4 regions of the Citrobacter braakii genome follow, and region 2 is predicted to be linked to each of the others. Evidence: predicted binding sites of a transcription regulator. Region 2 holds the regulator's gene; each other region holds the start of a gene.

Region 1 (5,679 bases), 1.8 Mb from region 2:
CGAAATCTATCGGCGTGGGCCAGTATCAGCACGATGTAAGCCAGACGCAGCTGGCGCGCAAGTTGGATGCGGTGGTGGAAGACTGCGTGAACGCCGTCGGCGTCGATCTGAATACCGCTTCCGTGCCGCTGCTGACCCGCGTTGCTGGCCTGACGCGCATGATGGCGCAAAACATCGTCGCCTGGCGCGATGAGAACGGTCAGTTTCAGAACCGTCAGCAACTGCTAAAAGTTAGCCGCCTGGGGCCAAAAGCCTTTGAACAGTGCGCGGGCTTCCTGCGTATCAACCATGGTGATAACCCACTGGATGCTTCTACCGTTCACCCGGAAGCTTATCCGATTGTGGAACGCATTCTGGCCGCAACCGAGCAATCGCTGCGTGACCTGATGGGCAACAGCAACGAACTACGCAATCTGAAAGCAGCCGATTTTACCGACGAACGCTTCGGGGTGCCGACCGTCACCGACATCATCAAAGAGCTGGAAAAACCGGGCCGCGACCCGCGTCCTGAATTTAAAACCGCGCAGTTTGCTGATGGCGTAGAAACCATGAACGATCTGCTGCCGGGAATGATTCTGGAAGGGGCAGTCACTAACGTCACGAACTTCGGCGCGTTTGTTGATATTGGCGTTCATCAGGATGGTCTGGTGCATATCTCTTCATTGTCGAATAAGTTCGTCGAAGATCCACACACCGTGGTGAAAGCGGGCGACATTGTGAAAGTGAAAGTGCTGGAAGTTGACCTGCAACGTAAGCGTATCGCACTGACCATGCGTCTGGACGAGCAGCCGGGTGAAACCAATGCGCGTCGCGGCGGCGGGAATAACGATCGCACTCAAAGCAATCGCCCGGCGCCAAAAGCCGCGAAACCTCGTGGTCGTGACGCACAGCCTGCGGGTAACAGCGCCATGATGGATGCGCTGGCGGCGGCAATGGGTAAAAAACGCTAGTGTGACTTTTGTGCCGGATGGGGGGTGTAACCTCCTTATCCGGCTGACTTGTCGCAATTAATTTGTAAGCCGGATAACACGCGTATGCGTCGCCATCCGACATATTTAGTCTATTTCCCGCTTTTTACCGCCATATATTTATCACTTCATTAACAGATGAAACCTTAATTAAACATTAAGATCCTCACTAATTATTTCCGTGAATCATTCGTTCCCAACCAGAATAAATATTGAGGAATATCAAAATTGGCGCAAATTATTATCCAATTGTACATTCCGTCACATTTATTCTATTGATGATAGAAACCATTCTCATTATCATTGATCTGTTGATTATTTACTCTTTCCTTACGTTGGCTAATCATCTGGCCTCATGCCGCCTTGCCGCCCCATGAGGTAATCATCCAGTTAGCGAGATATAAGTAGGCCCCTATGCAATTCACTCCTGACAGTGCGTGGAAAATTACCGGTTTTGCCCGTGAAATCAGCCCGGCTTATCGTCAGAAACTGTTGTCACTTGGCATGCTACCCGGCTCCTCTTTCAACGTGGTGCGCGTCGCCCCACTCGGCGATCCTATCCATATCGAAACGCGTCGCGTAAGTCTGGTATTGCGTAAGAAAGATCTGGCGTTATTAGAAGTGGAAGCGGTTTCCTGTTAATACAGTGAGTCTATAAAAATGAAAAAACTAACCATTGGTTTAATTGGCAATCCTAATTCCGGCAAGACAACTTTATTCAACCAGCTTACCGGCGCACGCCAGCGTGTAGGCAACTGGGCTGGCGTTACCGTTGAGCGTAAAGAAGGTCATTTCGCAACGACGGACCACCAGGTCACGCTGGTTGATTTACCCGGCACCTATTCTCTGACGACAATCTCATCCCAGACCTCTCTCGATGAGCAGATCGCCTGTCACTATATTTTAAGCGGCGACGCGGATCTCTTGATCAACGTGGTCGATGCTTCAAACCTTGAACGCAACCTCTACCTGACATTGCAACTGCTTGAGCTGGGCATCCCCTGCATCGTCGCGTTGAATATGCTGGATATTGCCGAGAAGCAGCAAATCCGTATCGATATCGATGCCCTCTCCGCTCGCCTTGGCTGCCCGGTGGTTCCGCTGGTATCCACCCGCGCCCGCGGCATTGAAGCGCTAAAGCTGGCGATCGATCGCTACAAAGAAAACGACACCGTCGAGCTGGTTCATTATGCCCAGCCGCTGCTGCAGGAAGCGGATTCCCTCGCCGATGCGATGGCCAAAGATATGCCGTTAAAACAGCGCCGCTGGCTGGGCCTGCAGATGCTGGAAGGCGATATCTACAGTCGGGCCTACGCGGGTGATGCCGCGCAAAACCTTGATGCCGCCATTGCACGTCTGAGCGAGACAATGGACGATCCGGCACTGCATATCGCCGATGCGCGCTATCAGTGCATTGCCGCTATCTGCGATACCGTCAGCAACACCCTGACGGCAGAGCCGAGCCGCTTCACCACCGCAGTAGATAAAATCGTCCTCAACCGCTTCCTCGGGCTGCCGATTTTCCTGTTCGTGATGTACCTGATGTTCCTGCTCGCCATCAACATTGGCGGCGCGCTGCAACCGTTGTTTGACGTCGGCTCCGTAGCGCTCTTTATCCATGGTATTCAGTGGATTGGCTACACGCTGCACTTCCCGGACTGGCTCACTATCTTTTTGGCGCAAGGTCTTGGCGGCGGGATTAACACCGTGCTGCCACTGGTACCGCAAATCGGCATGATGTACCTGTTCCTCTCCTTCCTTGAAGACTCCGGTTACATGGCGCGTGCCGCGTTTGTAATGGACCGTCTGATGCAGGCGCTGGGACTGCCGGGCAAATCGTTTGTCCCGCTGATCGTCGGCTTTGGCTGTAACGTACCGTCAGTGATGGGCGCACGTACGCTGGACGCCCCGCGTGAACGTCTGATGACCATCATGATGGCGCCGTTTATGTCCTGTGGCGCTCGCCTGGCGATTTTCGCCGTCTTTGCCGCAGCGTTCTTTGGTCAGAACGGTGCGCTGGCGGTCTTCTCACTGTACGTACTGGGCATCGTTATGGCGGTATTGACTGGCCTGATGCTCAAACACACCATCATGCGTGGCGAAGCAACGCCGTTCGTGATGGAGCTGCCGGTGTACCACGTGCCGCACATTAAGAGTCTGATTATTCAGACCTGGCAACGCCTGAAAGGCTTCGTTCTGCGTGCGGGTAAAGTCATCATCATCGTCAGCATTTTCCTCAGCGCGTTTAACAGTTTCTCGCTGAGCGGAAAAATCGTCGACAACATCAACGACTCTGCTCTGGCTTCCGTCAGCCGCGTAATCACGCCGGTCTTCAAGCCGATTGGCGTTCACGAAGATAACTGGCAGGCAACCGTAGGTCTGTTCACCGGCGCGATGGCGAAAGAAGTGGTTGTCGGTACGCTGAACACGCTCTATACCGCAGAAAACATTCAGGAAGAAGAGTTCAACCCGGCAGATTTCCACCTCGGTGACGAGCTGCTCGGCGCGGTAGATGAGACCTGGCAAAGCCTGAAAGACACCTTCAGCCTGAGCGTACTAGCTAACCCTATTGAAGCCAGCAAGGGCGACGGTGAAATGGCTACGGGTGCAATGGGCGTGATGGGCGAAAAATTTGGCAGCGCTGCCGCCGCTTACAGCTACCTGATTTTCGTGCTGCTGTATGTGCCGTGTATTTCGGTAATGGGCGCTATTGCACGTGAATCCAGCCGTGGCTGGATGAGCTTCTCGATTCTGTGGGGCCTGAACATCGCCTACTCTCTGTCGACGCTGTTTTATCAGGCGGTCAGCTACAAAGAGCACCCGACCTACAGCCTGGTGTGCATTTTAGCTGTCATCCTGTTTAACATTGTGTTGCTGGGCCTGCTGCGTCGAGCTCGCAGTCGCGTGGATCTCGCACTGCTGGCGACCAACAGGACGGCAAGCTCCTGCTGTTCCAGCACCACTGGCGACTGCCACTAAGGTTATCGACAATGGCATCGCTTATTCAGGTTCGTGATTTATTGGCTTTGCGGGGACGCATGGAGGCAACTCAAATTAGCCACACGCTGCACACCCCGCAACCCATGATTGACGCCATGCTGAATCAGTTAGAAAAGATGGGCAAAGCGGTGCGGATTCAGGAAGATGCCGACGGGTGTCTTTCCGGAAGCTGCAAGAGTTGCCCGGAAGGTAAAGCCTGCCTGCGCGAGTGGTGGGCTTTGCGCTAGTTCGATGCCGGATGGCGCTACGCTTCCGGTCTAAAAATGACTGCAAACGTCCTGGCCGGATAAAGCGTTTATGCTGATATCCGGCTTTTTGCGTAATGGATTCCACAAAGATGTCTCTGTTTCAGCAAAGCAGATCTATCCTCCAGCCTGGCGCGCATCGTTATCAACTCGTGGATGATTACTGGCGACCAGGGAAGTAGAGTCTCGTCATCTTGTTTCTCAGGTGACGGATCGCCATGAATACTGACACGACTGCTACGCCGCATGACGCGATTTTTAAAACGTTCTTAAACCACCCTGCTACCGCACGCGACTTTCTTCGGCTCCATCTTCCAGCCTCTTTGCAAAAACTGTGCGATCTGAAAACGCTACAACTGGAATCGGGCAGCTTTATTGAGGACGATTTGCGCGCGTACTATTCCGATGTGCTGTGGTCATTAAAAACCCGCGAAGGCGATGGCTATATTTACACCATCATTGAGCATCAGAGCACCGCCGATGCCCATATGGCATTTCGGCTGATGCGTTATGCCATTGCGGTCATGCATCGTCATTTGGCTGCAGGTCACAAAAAACTCCCGCTAGTGATACCCATGCTTTTTTATCATGGCGCGGCAAGCCCATACCCCTACTCACTCTGCTGGCTGGACGAATTTGACGACCCAAAGGCCGCCAGACAACTTTATACCGCAGCGTTTCCACTGATCGATATCACCGTGGTTCCCGATGACGAGATCATGCAGCATCGCCGGATGGCGCTGTTGGAACTCATCCAAAAACATATTCGTAAACGCGATTTGATGGGGCTGGTAGAAAAACTGGCCATCCTGATTATTAAAGGACACGCTAATGACAGCCAGTTGAAAGCCTTGTTTAATTATCTAATGCAGGTCGGGGACACCGCACATTTTACCGAGTTTCTTCATGAGGTCGCCGAACGTTTACCCCAACATAAGGAAAAGTTGATGACTATCGCCGAAAGATTACGACAAGAAGGGCATCTTAATGGTCTTCAGGAAGGCCATATGAAAGGGTTACAAGAGGGGTTACAAACGGGCTTGCAACAAGGTAAACGAGAGGAAGCTTTACGTATTGCATCAACCCTGCAGGCTGATGGTATCGACCCGCTGACCATCTTCAGAATTACCGGACTGACCGCTGAGGATCTGGCTACGCGCAGCCATTAATCTCAAGCCCGGTAAGCGCGGCTCTACCGGGCAACACAACAGATTTATAGGCGTTTTTTTAACGCCACCAGCGCTGCGCAGAACTCTGCAGGATGCGAGATAAACGGTGCATGCGCCGCTTTAGCAAATATCAACGACTCGCTATGCGGCCACAGGGCATCGAGCATTGGGACCACTTTGCGCGGAACCAGTCCATCGAGATAGCCGTACAACCGCAGAAAAGGCATGTCCACAGCGCACAGAGGCTCACGCAGATCGACCGTTTTCAGAATCTCCAGTCCGCCATTGAGCTCCTCG
Region 2 (5,679 bases):
CTGTGGGAGCAATATCCTCATATTGTCGGCTGGGAGACCATCCCGGCGTGGGAACACCCGGCGCTGTTTATCCCCGGTGGCAACTCACCTTATGTTACCGAAGCGTATCGCGAACAATTGCTGGCGCAATTCCCGCAGGCTCGGGCGCACGTTATTGCAGGCGCGGGCCATTGGGTGCATGCGGAAAAACCGGAGGCGGTACTGCGCGCCATCCGTCGTTATCTGAGCGAACAGGCTAACTGATTAAAAACTCAGCGTCTGCGCGTGATTACGCGCGTGGGCGTTGGCGTGTCTCCCCTGCTGATGTATTATGGCGGGCTATCCATCCGGGCAGACGCCTGGCTGATTGTTTCCCCGAAGTCACCAAGATCATGGCCAAAGAACAAACGGACCGTACGACATTAGATCTGTTCGCGCAGGAGCGTCGCCCGGGACGACCCAAAACTAATCCGCTCTCGCGTGATGAACAGTTACGTATTAACAAACGTAATCAGCTTAAACGCGATAAAGTTCGCGGGCTTAAGCGTGTCGAACTGAAACTGAACGCTGATGCTGTTGACGCTCTGAACGAGCTGGCCGAGGCGCGCAACATGAGTCGCAGTGAACTCATCGAAGAGATGCTGATGAACCAACTCAGCGCATTGCGCGGTCAGGCTTAGTCTGAATTTCTGCTCTAAATCATAAATCGTGTAGCACAGAGTGCAGTCCTGCGTGTTTGCTGTTTCCGCATGCCTGACTGTTCTGCTATGATTGCCCTTATCCGTGGGCAATGCGCCACCACCATTTCAATAAGTTTCAAGAGGTTATTTTACTCATGGCAATCACTGGCATCTTTTTCGGCAGCGACACCGGTAACACCGAAAACATCGCAAAAATGATTCAAAAACAGCTTGGTAAAGACGTTGCCGATGTACATGACATTGCAAAAAGCAGCAAAGAAGACCTCGAAGGGTATGACATTTTGCTGCTCGGCATTCCAACCTGGTACTACGGTGAAGCGCAGTGTGACTGGGACGATTTCTTCCCTACCCTCGAAGACATTGATTTTAACGGCAAACTGGTTGCATTGTTCGGCTGCGGCGACCAGGAAGATTACGCAGAATATTTCTGCGATGCGTTGGGTACAATTCGCGACATCATCGAACCACGCGGCGCAACCATCGTTGGTCACTGGCCAACGGCGGGTTATCACTTTGAAGCGTCCAAAGGCCTGGCGGACGACGACCACTTTGTGGGTCTGGCCATTGATGAAGATCGCCAGCCTGAATTGACCGCCGAACGCGTAGAAAAATGGGTTAAGCAGATCTCTGAGGAGCTGCACCTCGACGAAATCATCAATGCCTGATTTTGTGTGGCGCAGATTTCCATCTGCGCCACATCAATAGATAAAACCAATCAAAATAATTGCTACAAATTTGTAACTTTTTCGTCTGACCCTGTACAATGCCCGGATGCCAATCGGGTATTGCACAGTGTGTTTGTCGGCGATACCACGTTTTGATTAACAATATATGCCAGAGACTTGCAGTTTTCATTTAGCCATGGCAGTTCTATAATGAATCGCATTATCTCAAGTGCAATTTCTGTCACTTCTGTTAATGAAGTGAATCGTTTAGCTACAGGACAGATTCCGCATGACTGACAACAATACCGCATTAAAGAAGGCTGGCCTGAAAGTAACGCTTCCTCGTTTAAAAATTCTGGAAGTTCTTCAGGAACCGGATAACCATCACGTCAGTGCGGAAGACTTATACAAACGTCTGATCGATATGGGTGAAGAAATTGGTCTGGCGACCGTGTATCGCGTGCTGAACCAGTTTGATGATGCCGGTATCGTGACCCGCCATAATTTTGAAGGTGGTAAATCCGTCTTCGAACTGACTCAACAGCATCATCACGATCACCTCATCTGCCTCGACTGCGGCAAAGTGGTCGAGTTCAGCGATGATTCCATCGAGGCGCGCCAGCGTGAGATTGCGGCTAAACATGGTATTCGTTTAACCAACCATAGCCTCTATCTTTACGGTCACTGCGCCGAAGGCGATTGCCGCGAAGATGAGCATGCTCACGACGGTAAATAATGTGATGCTTTCTGAAAAGCCAACCATTCGGTTGGCTTTTTTTATGGGCGTTATCACCCCTTTTCCCCTTCCCTCCACTCCTGTGTTGCTTTAATGTAAAATCTATAGTCCCTTCCCGGAGAGTCGAAATGGAACTTCGCCAGCTACGCTATTTTGTTCGCATTGTAGAAACCGGCAGCATGGGTAGCGCGGCGCTCGATCTCAATATTGGGGTTTCGGCACTCAGCCAGCAAATGTCCCGCCTGGAAAACGAACTCGCTATTCGCCTGCTGCAGCGCACCTCGCGTGGCGTTACGCCCACCAGCGCCGGACTGGCTTTTTACTCCCAGGCGCAGCTGGCGCTCCGCCACGCAGACGATGCAATCCTCGCCGCGCGAGAGTCCCGGCTTTCCGGGCACGTCAGCGTCGGTATGGCCCCCAGTACCGCTTCCGTTCTCGGCATGCCTTTTATTAACGCCATGCGGGAAAGCTATAGTGATGTCCGCCTGCATGTGGTGGAAAGCCTCTCTGGCAACCTGGAACGGATGATTAATACCCGCCAGATTGATCTGGCCGTGGTATTTCAAAAAGAAAAGCTCCTGCGCTGGAGCGCCAGACCGATTCTCGAAGAGCGCCTGTTTTTGATTGGGACTCATGCCTTACTGGCCGATATTGCCGATGAAAATATTGCGCCAGCCCAGTTGGCAAGTATCCCATTGATAATGCCCAGCCCAGGCCACGGTCTGCGCGGCAGGCTGGAAGCAATTTGTCAGGAACACGCACTGCGCATTGAGATCTCCACAGAAATTGATGGTCTGGCGCTGCTAATGCGCGCCGTTCGCAGTGGAATCGGCGCTACTCTCCAGCCCGGCGCGGCGATTTCCCATCTCGATAAAGAGACGCTAAGAGTGATCGGCGTCCATAATCCAATACTGAGTCGCCCCAACTTTCTGGTCAGCCTTTCTGATGATGAGCTCACCCCCGCGGGCCTCGCCGCCCGCGTGGTGCTAACGAAAGTGATGCATCAACTGGTGGAAGCAGGAAGCTGGCCAGGCGCCATCCTTTACAATAACTAAAGCCCTCTTTAGCACTTCGTCATAGCGCCCGCACAAGCTGCACGTATACATTTCAATTACAAATTTAACAATTAGTTAAATGGTAATGGAGTATACGATGGTTGATGTTCTGGTGATTGGCGGTGGCAATGCCGCGTTATGTGCTGCCCTAACCGCCCGGGAGCAAGGAGCTTCGGTACTCCTGCTCGAAGCGGCTCCACGGGAATGGCGCGGGGGAAATTCTCAACACACACGTAATCTGCGCTGTATGCATGACGCGCCGCAGGATGTGCTGGTGGAAAGCTATCCTGAAGAGGAGTTCTGGCAGGATTTGCGGCGCGTCACCGAGGGAAATACTAACGAAGCCCTGGCGCGTCTGGTGATCCGCACCTCTTCACAATGCCGCGACTGGATGCGCCAACACGGCGTTAATTTTCAACCTCCTCTCTCCGGTGCTTTACACGTAGCGCGAACCAACGCCTTTTTTATGGGGGGCGGGAAAGCCCTCGTGAATGCCTATTATCGCAGCGCAGAAAAGTTAGGCGTGCAAATCCGCTATAACACACCAGTGCAGGCGCTTGAACTGCATAATGGTGAGTTTGTGGCAGCGCTGGCAGGCGAAGAGCGCATAACCGCTAAGTCCTGCGTGCTTGCCGCTGGCGGATTTGAGTCAAACCGCGAATGGCTGCGCGAAGCCTGGGGAGAGAACGCCCGCGGCGAGTGGCCTGCGGATAACTTCCTGATTCGCGGCACGCGCTTTAATCAGGGCGTACTGCTTAAATTTATGATGGATGCCGGGGCGGACATCATCGGCGAACCCTCCCAGTCACACTGCGTAGCCATTGATGCCAGAGCGCCATTATATGACGGCGGGATTTGCACCCGCGTGGACTGCGTTTCACTCGGCATAGTAGTCAACCGTGACGCAGAACGTTTTTATGATGAAGGCGAAGATTTCTGGCCCAAACGCTACGCCATCTGGGGACGCCTGGTCGCCCAACAGCCAGGGCAGATTGGCTATTCCATTATCGACAGTAAAGCCATCGGCCACTTTATGCCACCGGTATTCCCCGGCGCACAGGCGAATACGCTGGCGGAGTTGGCGCATCAGTTGGGGCTGGATACCGAACGCTTTACCCACACCGTGACGGCGTACAACAACGCCTGCCAGCCAGGTCAGTTCGACCATACCATCCTGGACAACTGCGCGACGAAGAAGTTAACCCCCGCGAAAACACACTGGGCGCGACCGCTGGACCAGCCACCTTACTACGGCTATGCCCTGCGGCCAGGAATCACCTTCACCTATCTTGGGTTAAAAGTGAACGAACGCGCTGCCGTACACTTTGCCGGGCAGCCAAGCCGCAACCTGTTCGTCGCCGGAGAGATGATGGCGGGCAACGTGTTGGGCAAGGGTTACACCGCTGGCGTGGGCATGTCGATCGGGACAACCTTTGGCCGCATTGCCGGAAAAGAAGCCGCGCTGGCAGCACGTAAGGAGGCACGTCATGAAGCAGCTTGAGAAACTGATCATCGAAGCACAAATTATCACCGAGCCGGAAGCAGAAGTTGAACGTGTGATGCAGGTCTGTAACGCCTGCCGCTATTGTGAAGGTTTTTGCGCCGTGTTCCCGGCAATGACTCAGCGCCTGGAATTCGGTAAAGCGGATATCAATTATCTGGCTAACTTGTGCCATAACTGCGGCGCCTGCCTGCACGCGTGTCAGTATGCCCCACCTCATGAATTTGCCATCAACGTACCGAAGGCGATGGCGGAAGTGCGGCTCGAAACCTATCAGCACTACGCGCAACCCGCCGCCTTTGGCGCGCTTTATCGTCGCGCAGGCATCACCGTGACGCTGGCACTGGTTTTCGGTCTGATCCTGTTTTTACTCCTCGCCATGAGTTTAAAGGGCTCGTTATTCCATCCTCCGCTGGCCGGGGATTTTTATCAGATTTTCCCGCATAACCTGCTCGCATGGATGTTTGGTTCGGTATTTATTCTGGCGATAGGTCTGCTGATGGCGGGCGTTCTGCGCTTCTGGCGCAAAATCTCTCCGGGTGTACCGCGTTCCGCCGAAATTGCTGAAGCCTCACACAATGCGCTGACGCTGAAGTATCTCGATGGTGGGCATGGCAAAGGTTGTAACGAAGCAGATGATGCCTTCACCCTGATGCGCCGCCGTTTCCATCACTTCACCTTCTACGGTTTTATGCTCTGCTTTGCCGCCACCGTGGTGGCAACGGGCTATCACTACTTTGCAGGTATAGAAGCGCCCTATCCGTTCTTCAGCGTTCCGGTAATGCTAGGCACGTTGGGCGGCATTGGACTGGTTGTCGGCCCGGCTGGCTTGCTATGGCTCAATTTTAAGCGCTCACCGCTGCATGGCGACGCACGGCAAAAACCGATGGATCGCGGTTTTATTTTGCTGCTGCTCCTGACCAGTCTGACCGGTTTAGCGCTGCTGGCGGGAAGAGACACGTCCTGGATGGCTATTTTGCTCGCCATTCACCTCGGCGTGGTCATGGCGCTCTTTCTGACCATTCCTTATGGAAAATTTGCC
Region 3 (5,679 bases), 2.2 Mb from region 2:
CTCCCCGGCACGTAACAGGGCCAGCCAATCCCTTCACACCTCTTCCGCTTTGATCTCTGGACGTTGAAATTCCGGCCACACCAGCGCGACAAGCGCAGGATAAGCCTCCAGACTGAACTCCCTGAAGCACTGGCGTAAGTTAAGCACATCCAGATCGGCATGCGGGACTTTCTCACCGCTCAGACAGCGCTTTTTTATATTGTCGTAATATTTATACACCGCAGAGTTGAGATCGCTACAACGCCGCTGTGCATCAAATAGCCCTGGCGTCTCATTTAGCTCCACCATTGTCATCCGCTTGATCGTGGAGTGGATAAAATCGATATATTCGTGATTAACGCGCCAATACCATACTGGTGTAATCGAATTCATCAGTACCGAAAAATGATCTTCCCCCTCTTCTTTACTCAGCATTTCCGGCTGGTTTTCAGAGTGCCCATTTTCTGCATATCGGTTTTTATTTGCACTGCGCATCAACAAAAGTACCCCGCAGGTAAGCAATAGCAGGGTAATAACAGAATAAAATATACTGTTCATATACTGGCTCCATTTTTTTTGATTTTAAAATTACGCCATGCTATTGTCAACGCAGCCTGGTTTATTTAGAACAACATATCATTGGCATCAAAGGATATTTCAACATGCTTCCCGAGCATCTTGTTCCCTCGCGTTTTCACTTATCCAGCTCATCTACTAATACCCGTCCCGCAGATAATAGTAAAAATTTGACTCAGGGAAAGAGAACATTAAGCGATTACGAACCCGATATTTTGATTAGCTCTACAGCTAACGGCCAGGCGCGCAATATGTTATTTGAAGAGTGCGATCGCCATTTAAAAGAGCGCCTGTTTCGTGCCGCAAAAATTGAGTCCTTCACTCGCCTGCTCAATTCACTACAAGCGGAAGGCGACATTAACGCTCAAGAATTAAGTAAAATTTTATCGACAAAAACAGCCAGCGTAAATGAACAGGGCAATAAAATTTGGCTTAATTTAATTACGCGTGAGACCAGCGATCCTATTTTTTATTCTCTGGAAGAGAAATAAAATGAAAGATGTTGAGGATAATAATGTTTATTTGGCTTTAGATGACCATAAAAGCGATGAGTTTGTCTTAAAGCAAAATTTGGCCGTATTGATTGCCAATAAAAATGCGACGTTGGAAAGCGTTGCCCAGGAGATGGTCTCTATTCCCGCCGCGCTGGTGCGGATGAAATGGCAAAATCGTCGCGAAATTTATGCGCTACAGGCTAAAGAAGAGATCTATGGCGCCGCGATTGAAGCCATTATGGAGCAGCAACCAGAACTACGGGACAAAATCATGGCCCGGCTGGAGAGCACATACCAGCATATACTCAAGCGAGAAACAGCCACCTTACGCCTGACGCGTAAACTGTCTGAAGGGAACTACGAACCCACCAGGATAACGGCAGTCGCACTGGATGAGGACAGATAAGGGCGTGTGGGGAGAGTTAAATCAGGAGAGGAAGGCCGGGTAAGGCAACAACCATTACCCGGCAATCAGGATTACTTCGCTTTCACGGTCTCTTCACCGACCAGACCAATCTTCAGGAAACCCGCCTGATGCAGCGTATCCATAACTTTCATCATGGTTTCATAATCGACGGTTTTATCCGCACGGAAGAAAATCGTGGTGTCTTTCTTCCCATCGGTCAGCGTATTTAATTCGCTAATCATGGTGTCATCCGTCACCTGATTGTTGCCAATAAACATACTCTTATCGGCTTTAACAGACAGGTAAACCGGTTTTTCCGGACGCGGCTGCGGCGTGCTGGTGGAAGCCGGGAGATTCACCTTCACATCCACCGTTGCCAACGGTGCGGCCACCATAAAGATGATCAATAAAACCAACATAACATCGATAAACGGCGTCACGTTGATTTCATGCATTTCACCGTTATCGTCCAGGTTTTCATTAAAGCTCATTGCCATGGAACATTATCCTACACGTAATTTCTGCGCAGCACGTACCGGATGGGCAGAAGCGCTAGCGTTCAGGTCCAGATCGCGACTTTGCAGCAACAATACCTGTGCCGCGACATCGCCCAGCATCGCTTTATAGCTGCCAATCTGACGTGCGAAAATGTTGTAGATAACGACCGCAGGAATTGCCGCGACCAGACCGATCGCCGTCGCTAACAGTGCTTCTGCGATACCCGGCGCAACAACGGCCAGGTTGGTCGTTTGGGTTTGTGCAATCCCGATGAAGCTATTCATGATGCCCCATACAGTACCGAACAGACCCACAAATGGAGAGATAGCCCCGATGGTGGCCAGGTAGCCGTTACCACGTCCCATATGACGACCTACCGCCGCCACACGACGCTCCAGACGAAAGCCGGTACGCTCTTTAATACCTTCGTTGTCGTCGCTGCCTTCTGACAATTCCAGTTCGTTCTGCGCTTCGTAAATCAACTGTGCGCCCAGGCTTTTGCCATCAAATCCTGCAGCAATCTCATTTGCCTGGTCTAAAGAGCGGGCGTCCGCCAGCAGTTGCTGTTCACGCTTAAGGCGGCGTTTCTGAGTAAAGAACTCAAGGCTCTTACTAAAGAAGATAGCCCAGGTGACCACTGATGCCAAAATCAGCCCAATCATCACGCACTTAACCACGATATCGGCGTGCTGATACATACCCCAGACGGAAAGATCCGTCTGCATCAAATTATTACCCACTCTGTATCTCCAGGACGCAAATCACAAAATCTGAGCGTAATGATATCAAAACGACGTCGAATTGATAGTCGTTCTCATTACTATTTACATATTGCCGCACCTTTGGTTTCTTTTCCTTGCGCTTACGCAGTAAAAAAGTCACCAGAAGCATTTTGAGATTATTTTCTACTGTATGACCGTTCTGCAGGATGCGTCATCTTTGATTCATGGTAGTTTAGACATCCAGACGTATAAAAACAGGTAAGACGACATGGCAGATAAGCAACTTGAAACCAAACTCGTTCACGCAGGACGCAGTAAAAAGTACACGCTGGGCGCGGTAAATAGCGTGATCCAGCGCGCTTCTTCGCTAGTGTTTGACACCGTAGAGGCCAAAAAGCAGGCTACGCACAACCGTGCTAACGGTGCGCTTTTCTATGGACGTCGCGGAACCCTGACGCATTTTTCCCTGCAGGAGGCAATGTGTGAACTGGAAGGCGGCGCGGGTTGTGCGTTATTCCCCTGCGGCGCGGCGGCCGTTGCCAACACCATCCTCGCCTTTGTGGAACAAGGGGATCATGTGCTGATGACCAACACCGCCTATGAACCCAGCCAGGATTTCTGCACCAAAATTCTCGGCAAACTCGGCGTATCCACCGGATGGTTCGATCCGCTGGTTGGTGCCGATATTGTGAAGCACATACAGCCGAACACTAAAGTCGTATTTCTGGAATCTCCCGGCTCTGTCACCATGGAAGTACATGATGTTCCTGCTATTGTTGCCGCCGTCAGAAGCGTCGCGCCGGATGCGATCATCATAATTGATAACACCTGGGCTGCCGGGGTGCTGTTCAAAGCACTGGATTTTGGCATCGACATTTCTATTCAGGCTGGCACCAAATATCTGATTGGCCATTCCGACGCCATGGTCGGCACTGCGGTAGCTAATGCCCGTTGCTGGGATCAACTGCGCGAAAATGCCTATCTGATGGGGCAAATGCTTGACGCCGATACCGCCTATATGACCAGCCGCGGACTGCGTACGCTAAGCGTTCGCCTGCGCCAACATCATGAAAGCAGCTTAAAGGTCGCCGAGTGGCTGGCCAGCCATCCGCAGGTCGCCCGCGTGAACCACCCCGCGCTGCCCGGCAGTAAAGGCCACGAATTCTGGAAGCGTGATTTCACCGGCAGCAGCGGTCTGTTCTCATTTGTATTGAATAAGAAACTAAATCATGAAGAGCTGGCCGCGTATCTGGACCACTTCAGCCTGTTCAGCATGGCCTACTCCTGGGGCGGTTTTGAGTCGCTGATTCTCGCTAATCAGCCGGAACACATTGCGGCAATCCGTCCGCAAGGCGAGGTGGACTTCAGTGGAACGCTCATCCGTTTGCATATCGGTTTAGAGAATGTTGACGATCTGATTGCCGATTTGGCCGCAGGATTTGCCCGAATCGAGTAAAATTGCCATAGATGGACATATATGCAGACACTTCTGGTGGAAAAGTCTGCAATTGTTGCGTCCGGGATCAAGGCATCCCGGACAATTCAGGAGTACAATCCACACATAAACGCTGTTCCACAGGAAAGTCCATGGTAGTCATTCAAGATATTGTCTCCGCGCTTTGGCAACACGATTTTGCCGCGTTGGCGGATCCGCACGTTGTGAGCGTGGTGTACTTCGTAATGTTCGCCACACTGTTTTTAGAAAATGGCCTGCTGCCTGCCTCCTTTTTACCCGGAGACAGCCTGTTATTGCTGGCAGGGGCGCTGATCGCTCAGGACGTGATGAGTTTTATACCTACCATAGCTATTCTGACTGCCGCAGCCAGTCTGGGCTGCTGGCTGAGCTACATTCAGGGACGCTGGCTGGGCAACACGCGGACGGTAAAAGGCTGGCTGGCGCAATTACCTGATAAATATCATCAGCGCGCTACCTGCATGTTTGACCAACACGGGCTGATGGCACTGCTGGCTGGGCGTTTCCTGGCATTCGTTCGTACCTTGCTGCCAACAATGGCGGGAATTTCGGGCCTGCCAAACCGTCGGTTCCAGTTTTTTAACTGGCTGAGCGGTCTGCTGTGGGTCACCGTCGTCACCGGCTTTGGCTATGCGCTGAGCATGATCCCGTTCGTCAAACGCCATGAAGATCAGGTGATGACCTTTTTAATGATCCTGCCGATTGCCCTGTTAACCGCGGGTCTGTTGGGTACCCTGTTTGTCGTGATTAAAAAAAAATACTGTAGCGCCTGAGTATTAACCGTAGGCCGGGGTTCCCCCGGCATTTTCGCCTGATGACGTTTCGCTTATCAGGCCAGCGCTGAGTAAGTTTAACTCCCCTGCATCATTCGAATTCTGGCCGCATCCTCCCCCGGCGTTACGCCAAAGAAACGTTTGAATTCCCGACTGAATTGCGATGCGCTCTCATAGCCGACGCGCATGGCGGCTGCACTGGCCTTCATCCCGTCGTGGATCATCATCATCCGTGCTTTATGCAGACGATAGCTCTTCAGGTATTGCAGCGGCGACGTGCTGGTCACCGCTTTAAAATTATGATGAAACGCCGACACGCTCATGTTCGCTTCTGCCGCCAGCTGTTCGACATTGAGATTTTCGGTGTATTTGGTTTCAATGCGCTTTAGCACACGGCTTATCAAACTGAAATGCGTCTGGCGGCTAACCAGCGCCAGTAATGCGCCGCCGCGCGGCCCGGTCAGCACATGGTAGAGGATCTCGCGAATAATCTGTTTCCCCAGAATACGCGCATCCAGCGGTCGCTCCATCACATCCAGCAGGCGCTCAGCGGCGCAAAGAATTTCGTCAGAAAGCGTCGCGGAGTTGATCCCGCTGGCCGCCATGGCGGGCTGGAACAGCTCATCTTCCCCAATGTCCATCAACAGCTCCTGCAATTGCAGAATATCGACATTCAGGTAGATACCGGCCAGGGGAACCTCCGGCGTTGCATACGTTTCACATTCAAAGGGTAACGGTACGGTTAGCAACAGGTATT
Region 4 (5,679 bases), 780 kb from region 2:
AAAAGCTGGGTTTGCAGCCGGTACTGCTGCCGTTCTCGCCAAACGGCAAGGCCCAGCATATTAAGGGCTTTTTAAACCGTTTTGCTAAAACCGCAAAGAAAACATCTGAGTTTCTCAATCGGGTGGCGAAGCTGAATATTCCGATGGTGGGTGTCGATCCGGCGCTGGTGCTTTGCTATCGCGATGAATACAAACTGGCGCTCGGGGAACAGCGGGGCGATTTCCATGTGTTACTCGCCAACGAATGGTTATCGACAGTTGTGGAGTCACAGCCGCCAGTCGCTGTGGGCGGTGAACCGTGGTACTTCTTTGGACACTGTACCGAAGTGACGGCCCTGCCGGGCGCGCCTGCTCAGTGGGCGGCTATTTTTGCCCGCTTTGGCGCAAAGCTGGAGAACATCAGCGTAGGGTGCTGTGGTATGGCGGGCACCTATGGCCACGAAGTGAAGAATCATCAGAACTCACTGGGGATCTATGAGCTATCATGGCACCAGGCAATGCAACGATTGCCGCGTAACCGTTGTCTGGCTACCGGATACTCCTGTCGCAGTCAGGTTAAACGCGTTGAAGGCACGGGCGTTCGCCATCCATTACAGGCACTGCTGGAGATTATAGGATGATCTGGAAACGTGAAGTCACACTCGAAGCGCTCAACGCCATGGGTGAAGGAAATATGGTTGGGCTGCTCGATATTCGTTTTGTGCACATTGGCGATGACACGCTGGAAGCCACAATGCCGGTAGACCACCGTACTAAACAACCTTTTGGTTTGCTGCACGGCGGCGCGTCCGTAGTGCTGGCTGAGAGCATTGGTTCGGTGGCTGGTTATCTGTGTACTCAGGGTGAGCAGAAAGTGGTGGGCCTGGAGGTCAACGCCAACCATATTCGCTCGGCGCGGGAAGGGCGCGTCAGAGGGGTATGTCGCGCGGTGCATACCGGCTCTCGTCATCAGGTATGGCAAATCGAAATCTTCGATGAGCAGGGACGATTGTGCTGCACGTCGCGTCTGACAACAGCAATTTTGTGATGCATATTGCTTTTGGTCATTATCTGCACAGGGAATGGTGTTATACTGTGCAGGTTTTGAACACAAGCGAGGATGATATGTCTACCCAATTAGACCCGGCCCAACTGGCAATAGAGTTTTTACGTCGTGATAAAACCGATCTTTCACCAGCTCAGTACCTGAAAAGACTGAAACAGTTAGAGCTGGAGTTCGCGGATTTATTGACGCTTTCTTCGACTGAACTAAAAGAAGAGATCTATTTTGCCTGGCGCATGGGCGTTCATTGATTCCGGTATGCTTATCGTAATGAAACCCCGACACGCGTTCGGGGTTATTTTTTGCGTTAAATCTCAATCACCACTTCATCTCACCAGTATTAACCTTCGCACTTAGCTCCAGAGAACTTGCGTCTGCAAGACCTGGCCATGCCGCGGTGATGGTTTTAATCACATAATCCGAACCTTTCTTCGCCCCTAACGCCTGCTCAAACGATTGCAGATAGCCCTGTGTGAAGCGAATCGCTTTATCGCTCGCAGGGCGTTCGCCGATGTAATGCCCCGGGACCACCTGGGTGGGTTGTAACTTCTGCATTTCGCCCAGTACGCTACGCCACGCGCTACGCTGTTCTGCAGATTGCGTATCCGCCGTCCAGACGTGTATACCAGACGCCACGCCGGTACCGCCAATAATGGCACGGTTCGCCGGGATCCAGACATAGGCTGCATAATCATTAGGGTGGCGCAGCTCCAGCGTTTCACCATCAACCGTGAAATGCGTTTGCGTTGTTGCTTGCGGAACGGTGAGCGATGTTGGTGCGCCATCCTTCATTTGCGGACCCCAGAATTGCAGTTTGGCCTCTTTGGTGGCACGGATATGGTCTACTACGTGCGGTGTTGCCAGGACTTTTACCTGTGGGAAGGCTTTGACGATAGGCTGCAGTCCGAAATAGAAATCCGGATCGCCGGAGGTGATCACGATGGCCTTCAGCGTTTTACCGCTGGCGCGAATCATCTGCACCAGCTGTTCACCATCTTTAGTACTGAACTGTGCGTCAAACAATATTGCTTCTTTCGGTCCTGAAACCAGCGTTGAAGAGACCGGGAAAATAGCCTTGTCCTGTGGATTGTAGACGTCCAGCTGTAGCGTCGCGGCAAAGGCTGAAGAGGCGAACAGAGGTAACAGCAGGGCCAGCGTTTTAACTTTCATGCCAGGTATCCTTGTGCAGGAAATTGTCTTTTGATAGTTCCTGTATTTTAAGGAAATTCGGATCTGTTAGAATTCCCTTATTAGGACATGCTGAGTTTCATAAAACGATCGGATGGGATGTAATGGACAGAGTGATGGCGGCAACGGTATTCAACCATATCTGTGATTTGGGCAGTCTGAGCGCCGCCGCGCGTGCGCTGGGGCTTTCCCGTCCGATGGTCAGTCGTTACCTCGACGAGATGGAGAAATGGGCGGGTGCAAGGCTTATCCATCGCTCGTCGCGCCGTCTGACGATCACGCCAGCGGGTGAAGAGGCATTAGTGAAAACGCGTTCTCTGGCGCAGCTTTCGCTGGATATTGGTGCCGCCAGCGCCGCGCAAACTCCCTCTGGCACGCTACGTGTGGCCTGTGCGCATTTTACAGCTATGCATATTTTAGCGCCGGTACTGCCCGCGTTTCTGACGAAGTATCCGCAACTGCGTATCGAGGTGGAGATCAATAATCAACCGGTAAGCCTCGTGGGAGAACGCATTGATGTGGCGATCCGTATAACGGAAAACCCTGAACCTGGAACTATCGCCCGTCGCCTTGGCGACTGTAAATCGGTACTGTGCGCGTCAGTAGAGTACCTGCATCAACATGGCACTCCTGAGACTATCGACGACCTTACGCGGCATAATTGTCTGTACTACAGCGGGTTTGCCGGAAAATCCTGGCACTTTCTGGATGCCCAGGGGCGGGCTGCCGCTGTTGCGATTAAAGGCAATTTGAGCGCCGGGATCTCTTCGTTGCTCTGTGAGTCGGCGTTGGCGGGAACGGGCATTGCGCAGGTGCCGGAACTGGAGGCGCGGGAAGGGCTGGCACAGGGAAAGCTGGTTAGACTCTTGCCCGAGCTTCAACCTAAAAGCCTGCCAATTTATGGTTTATATCTTTCGCGGGAGCATCAGCCTGCAGGACTGCGCCTGTTGCTGGACGCGCTCAGTGAAAAACAGCGCCTAATAATTGATTGAATACGCTTATAAAATAGTCAAATCGCAATTTGTGTTAAACAAAACATATCCGGAAGTGAGATTATTCTTATCGCCCCTTCAAGAGCTAAGCCATCGTGAGTGCCGGAGATAAGCGCCGGATGGGGCCGGAACCCTTAAGCCTGCCAGCAAGCAGCCTTAAGGGTTTTTTGTTGTCTTCACGTAGTGCCCGAACGGGATTGTACCTACTTGCCGTGAGTCTGCAGACCGGTGTTGTCAAAAAATACCCGTGGTGACATTTAAGTTTAAAGAATCATAACCGCTTTATATCGCACAGAGAATGCAGAACAGACGCTTTGGTAAATCATTACTGTGTGTGCTGTTCTGGTCACCGTATCAGCTTGAAAATAATATAACCCCTGCCTACGGGCGAGTGAAAAATGGCAATGGGTGGTTAGCCAGCCGTTAACTTTTGTCCGTTCACCGCTCTGCGAATCTCATCTCTGATAACTCCCTGGTTAGGTATAGCCTGACAGAGGAAGTTACCCCTTCTATCACAGAAATAGTCATTTTCTATACATCTTTTGATTATCGACCTGTCTCGCCGATTGAAATTACTTAATCCATTATTAATCAATGCATTGAACAAAAAAATCCATCCCTGTTAACCCACGCAGCAGGGTCTATGCTTAGTAAAAGGGGTCAAAAAGGGCGATTAACCCGAATGCCCCTGCTGTTGAGGGGTTGAAGTGATAATCATTATCACTAACATATTGTTATAGCTTGAAAGCTAGTGACTCGAGGTAACCCTATGGAATTGCATTCAGGAACATTTAACCCGGACGATTTTGCCTGGCGTGGTCTGACGTTAACGCCAGCGGCTGCGGCGCACATCCGCGAGCTGGTGGCAAAGCAACCCGATATGTTAGGCGTGCGTTTAGGCGTGAAGCAAACGGGATGCGCGGGATTTGGCTACGTGCTGGACACCGTTCGCCAGGTGGAAAAAGACGATCTGCTGTTTGAAACGGAGGGGGCCAGACTTTATGTACCGTTACAGGCGATGCCGTTCATCGACGGCACAGAAGTCGATTTCGTGCGCGAAGGATTAAATCAGCTATTTAAATTTCATAACCCGAAAGCCCAGAACGAATGCGGCTGTGGCGAAAGTTTTGGGGTATAGGCGGTACTATGTCTCGTAATACTGAAGCAACTGACGATGTCAACACCTGGGCTGGCGGGCACCTTAATTACAAAGAGGGCTTCTTCACCCATCTACAAACCGATGAGCTGGCGAAAGGGATTAACGAAGATGTCGTGCGCGCGATTTCGGCAAAACGTAATGAACCCGACTGGATGCTGGAATTTCGCCTGAATGCCTTTAAAGCGTGGCTAAACATGGAAGAGCCGCACTGGCTAAAAGCGCATTACGATAAGCTGAACTATCAGGAGTACAGTTATTACTCCGCGCCGTCCTGCGGTAATTGCGATGAAACCTGCGCGTCTGAGCCGGGCGCGGTGCAGCAAACGGGGGCGAATGCGTTTTTAAGTAAAGAAGTTGAGGACGCATTCGAGCAGCTTGGCGTGCCGGTCCGCGAAGGCAAAGAGGTGGCGGTTGATGCCATTTTTGACTCGGTGTCGGTGGCGACAACTTATCGCGATAAACTGGCGGAACAGGGCATTATTTTCTGTTCGTTTGGTGAGGCGATTCACGATCACCCTGAGCTGGTAAAACAATATCTGGGTACGGTTGTCCCGGGTAATGACAATTTCTTTGCGGCGCTGAATGCGGCGGTGGCCTCCGACGGCACGTTTATTTATGTCCCGAAAGGTGTGCGTTGCCCAATGGAACTGTCGACCTATTTCCGTATAAATGCGGAAAAAACCGGTCAGTTTGAACGCACCATTCTGGTTGCGGATGAGGGCAGTTACGTCAGCTATATCGAAGGCTGTTCAGCCCCGGTACGCGATAGCTACCAACTGCATGCCGCGGTGGTGGAAGTCATCATCCACAAAGATGCCGAAGTGAAATACTCGACGGTACAAAACTGGTTCCCTGGTGACGGTAACACCGGCGGCATTTTGAACTTCGTCACCAAGCGCGCTCTGTGCGAAGGCGAAAACAGCAAAATGTCGTGGACGCAGTCGGAAACCGGCTCGGCCATTACCTGGAAATACCCAAGCTGTATTCTGCGCGGCGACAACTCTATCGGCGAATTCTACTCCGTCGCGTTGACCAGTGGTTACCAGCAGGCCGATACCGGCACCAAGATGATCCACATCGGCAAGAACACCAAATCGACCATTATCTCGAAAGGGATCTCTGCGGGACACAGTCAAAACAGCTATCGCGGCTTAGTGAAGATCATGCCGACCGCAACCAACGCCCGCAACTATACCCAATGCGACTCGATGCTGATTGGCGCGGATTGTGGAGCGCACACCTTCCCGTATGTGGAGTGTCGTAACAACAGCGCCCAGCTTGAGCATGAAGCTACGACC

The links. The regulator Fur, encoded in region 2, represses iron uptake genes when iron is present. The targets are predictions, from matches to a motif close to ATAATAATGAGAACNACTATCAA.
Region 1: the regulator Fur is predicted to act here: its motif matches at 1,250-1,272, upstream of feoA (ferrous iron transporter A).
Region 3: the regulator Fur is predicted to act here: its motif matches at 2,755-2,777, upstream of exbB (tol-pal system-associated acyl-CoA thioesterase).
Region 4: the regulator Fur is predicted to act here: its motif matches at 3,930-3,952, upstream of sufA (Fe-S cluster assembly scaffold SufA).

The regions. Positions count from the first base shown of each region.
Region 1 is NZ_CP045771.1:1,323,988-1,329,666, reverse strand. It holds gene GFC06_RS06090 (Tex family protein) at 1-950, shown strand, start outside; gene feoA (ferrous iron transporter A) at 1,383-1,610, shown strand; gene feoB (Fe(2+) transporter permease subunit FeoB) at 1,629-3,947, shown strand; gene feoC ([Fe-S]-dependent transcriptional repressor FeoC) at 3,959-4,195, shown strand; gene GFC06_RS06070 (Rpn family recombination-promoting nuclease/putative transposase) at 4,432-5,382, shown strand; gene bioH (pimeloyl-ACP methyl ester esterase BioH) at 5,427-5,679, opposite strand, start outside.
Region 2 is NZ_CP045771.1:4,419,072-4,424,750, forward strand. It holds gene ybfF (esterase) at 1-243, shown strand, start outside; gene ybfE (LexA regulated protein) at 372-659, shown strand; gene fldA (flavodoxin FldA) at 815-1,345, shown strand; gene GFC06_RS20910 (ryhB-regulated fur leader peptide) at 1,556-1,642, shown strand; gene fur (ferric iron uptake transcriptional regulator) at 1,635-2,081, shown strand; gene tcuR (tricarballylate utilization LysR family transcriptional regulator TcuR) at 2,210-3,136, shown strand; gene tcuA (FAD-dependent tricarballylate dehydrogenase TcuA) at 3,234-4,637, shown strand; gene tcuB (tricarballylate utilization 4Fe-4S protein TcuB) at 4,624-5,679, shown strand, end outside.
Region 3 is NZ_CP045771.1:1,705,814-1,711,492, reverse strand. It holds gene GFC06_RS08035 (ESA_00282 family adhesion-associated protein) at 34-537, opposite strand; gene GFC06_RS08030 (hypothetical protein) at 642-1,046, shown strand; gene GFC06_RS08025 (hypothetical protein) at 1,048-1,455, shown strand; gene exbD (TonB system transport protein ExbD) at 1,527-1,952, opposite strand; gene exbB (tol-pal system-associated acyl-CoA thioesterase) at 1,959-2,693, opposite strand; gene metC (cystathionine beta-lyase) at 2,944-4,131, shown strand; gene yghB (DedA family general envelope maintenance protein YghB) at 4,263-4,922, shown strand; gene GFC06_RS08000 (AraC family transcriptional regulator) at 5,000-5,679, opposite strand, start outside.
Region 4 is NZ_CP045771.1:3,637,141-3,642,819, reverse strand. It holds gene ydiJ (D-2-hydroxyglutarate dehydrogenase YdiJ) at 1-620, shown strand, start outside; gene menI (1,4-dihydroxy-2-naphthoyl-CoA hydrolase) at 617-1,027, shown strand; gene GFC06_RS17035 (YdiH family protein) at 1,105-1,293, shown strand; gene GFC06_RS17030 (Vmh family MBL fold metallo-hydrolase) at 1,361-2,212, opposite strand; gene GFC06_RS17025 (LysR family transcriptional regulator) at 2,335-3,222, shown strand; gene sufA (Fe-S cluster assembly scaffold SufA) at 3,992-4,360, shown strand; gene sufB (Fe-S cluster assembly protein SufB) at 4,369-5,679, shown strand, end outside.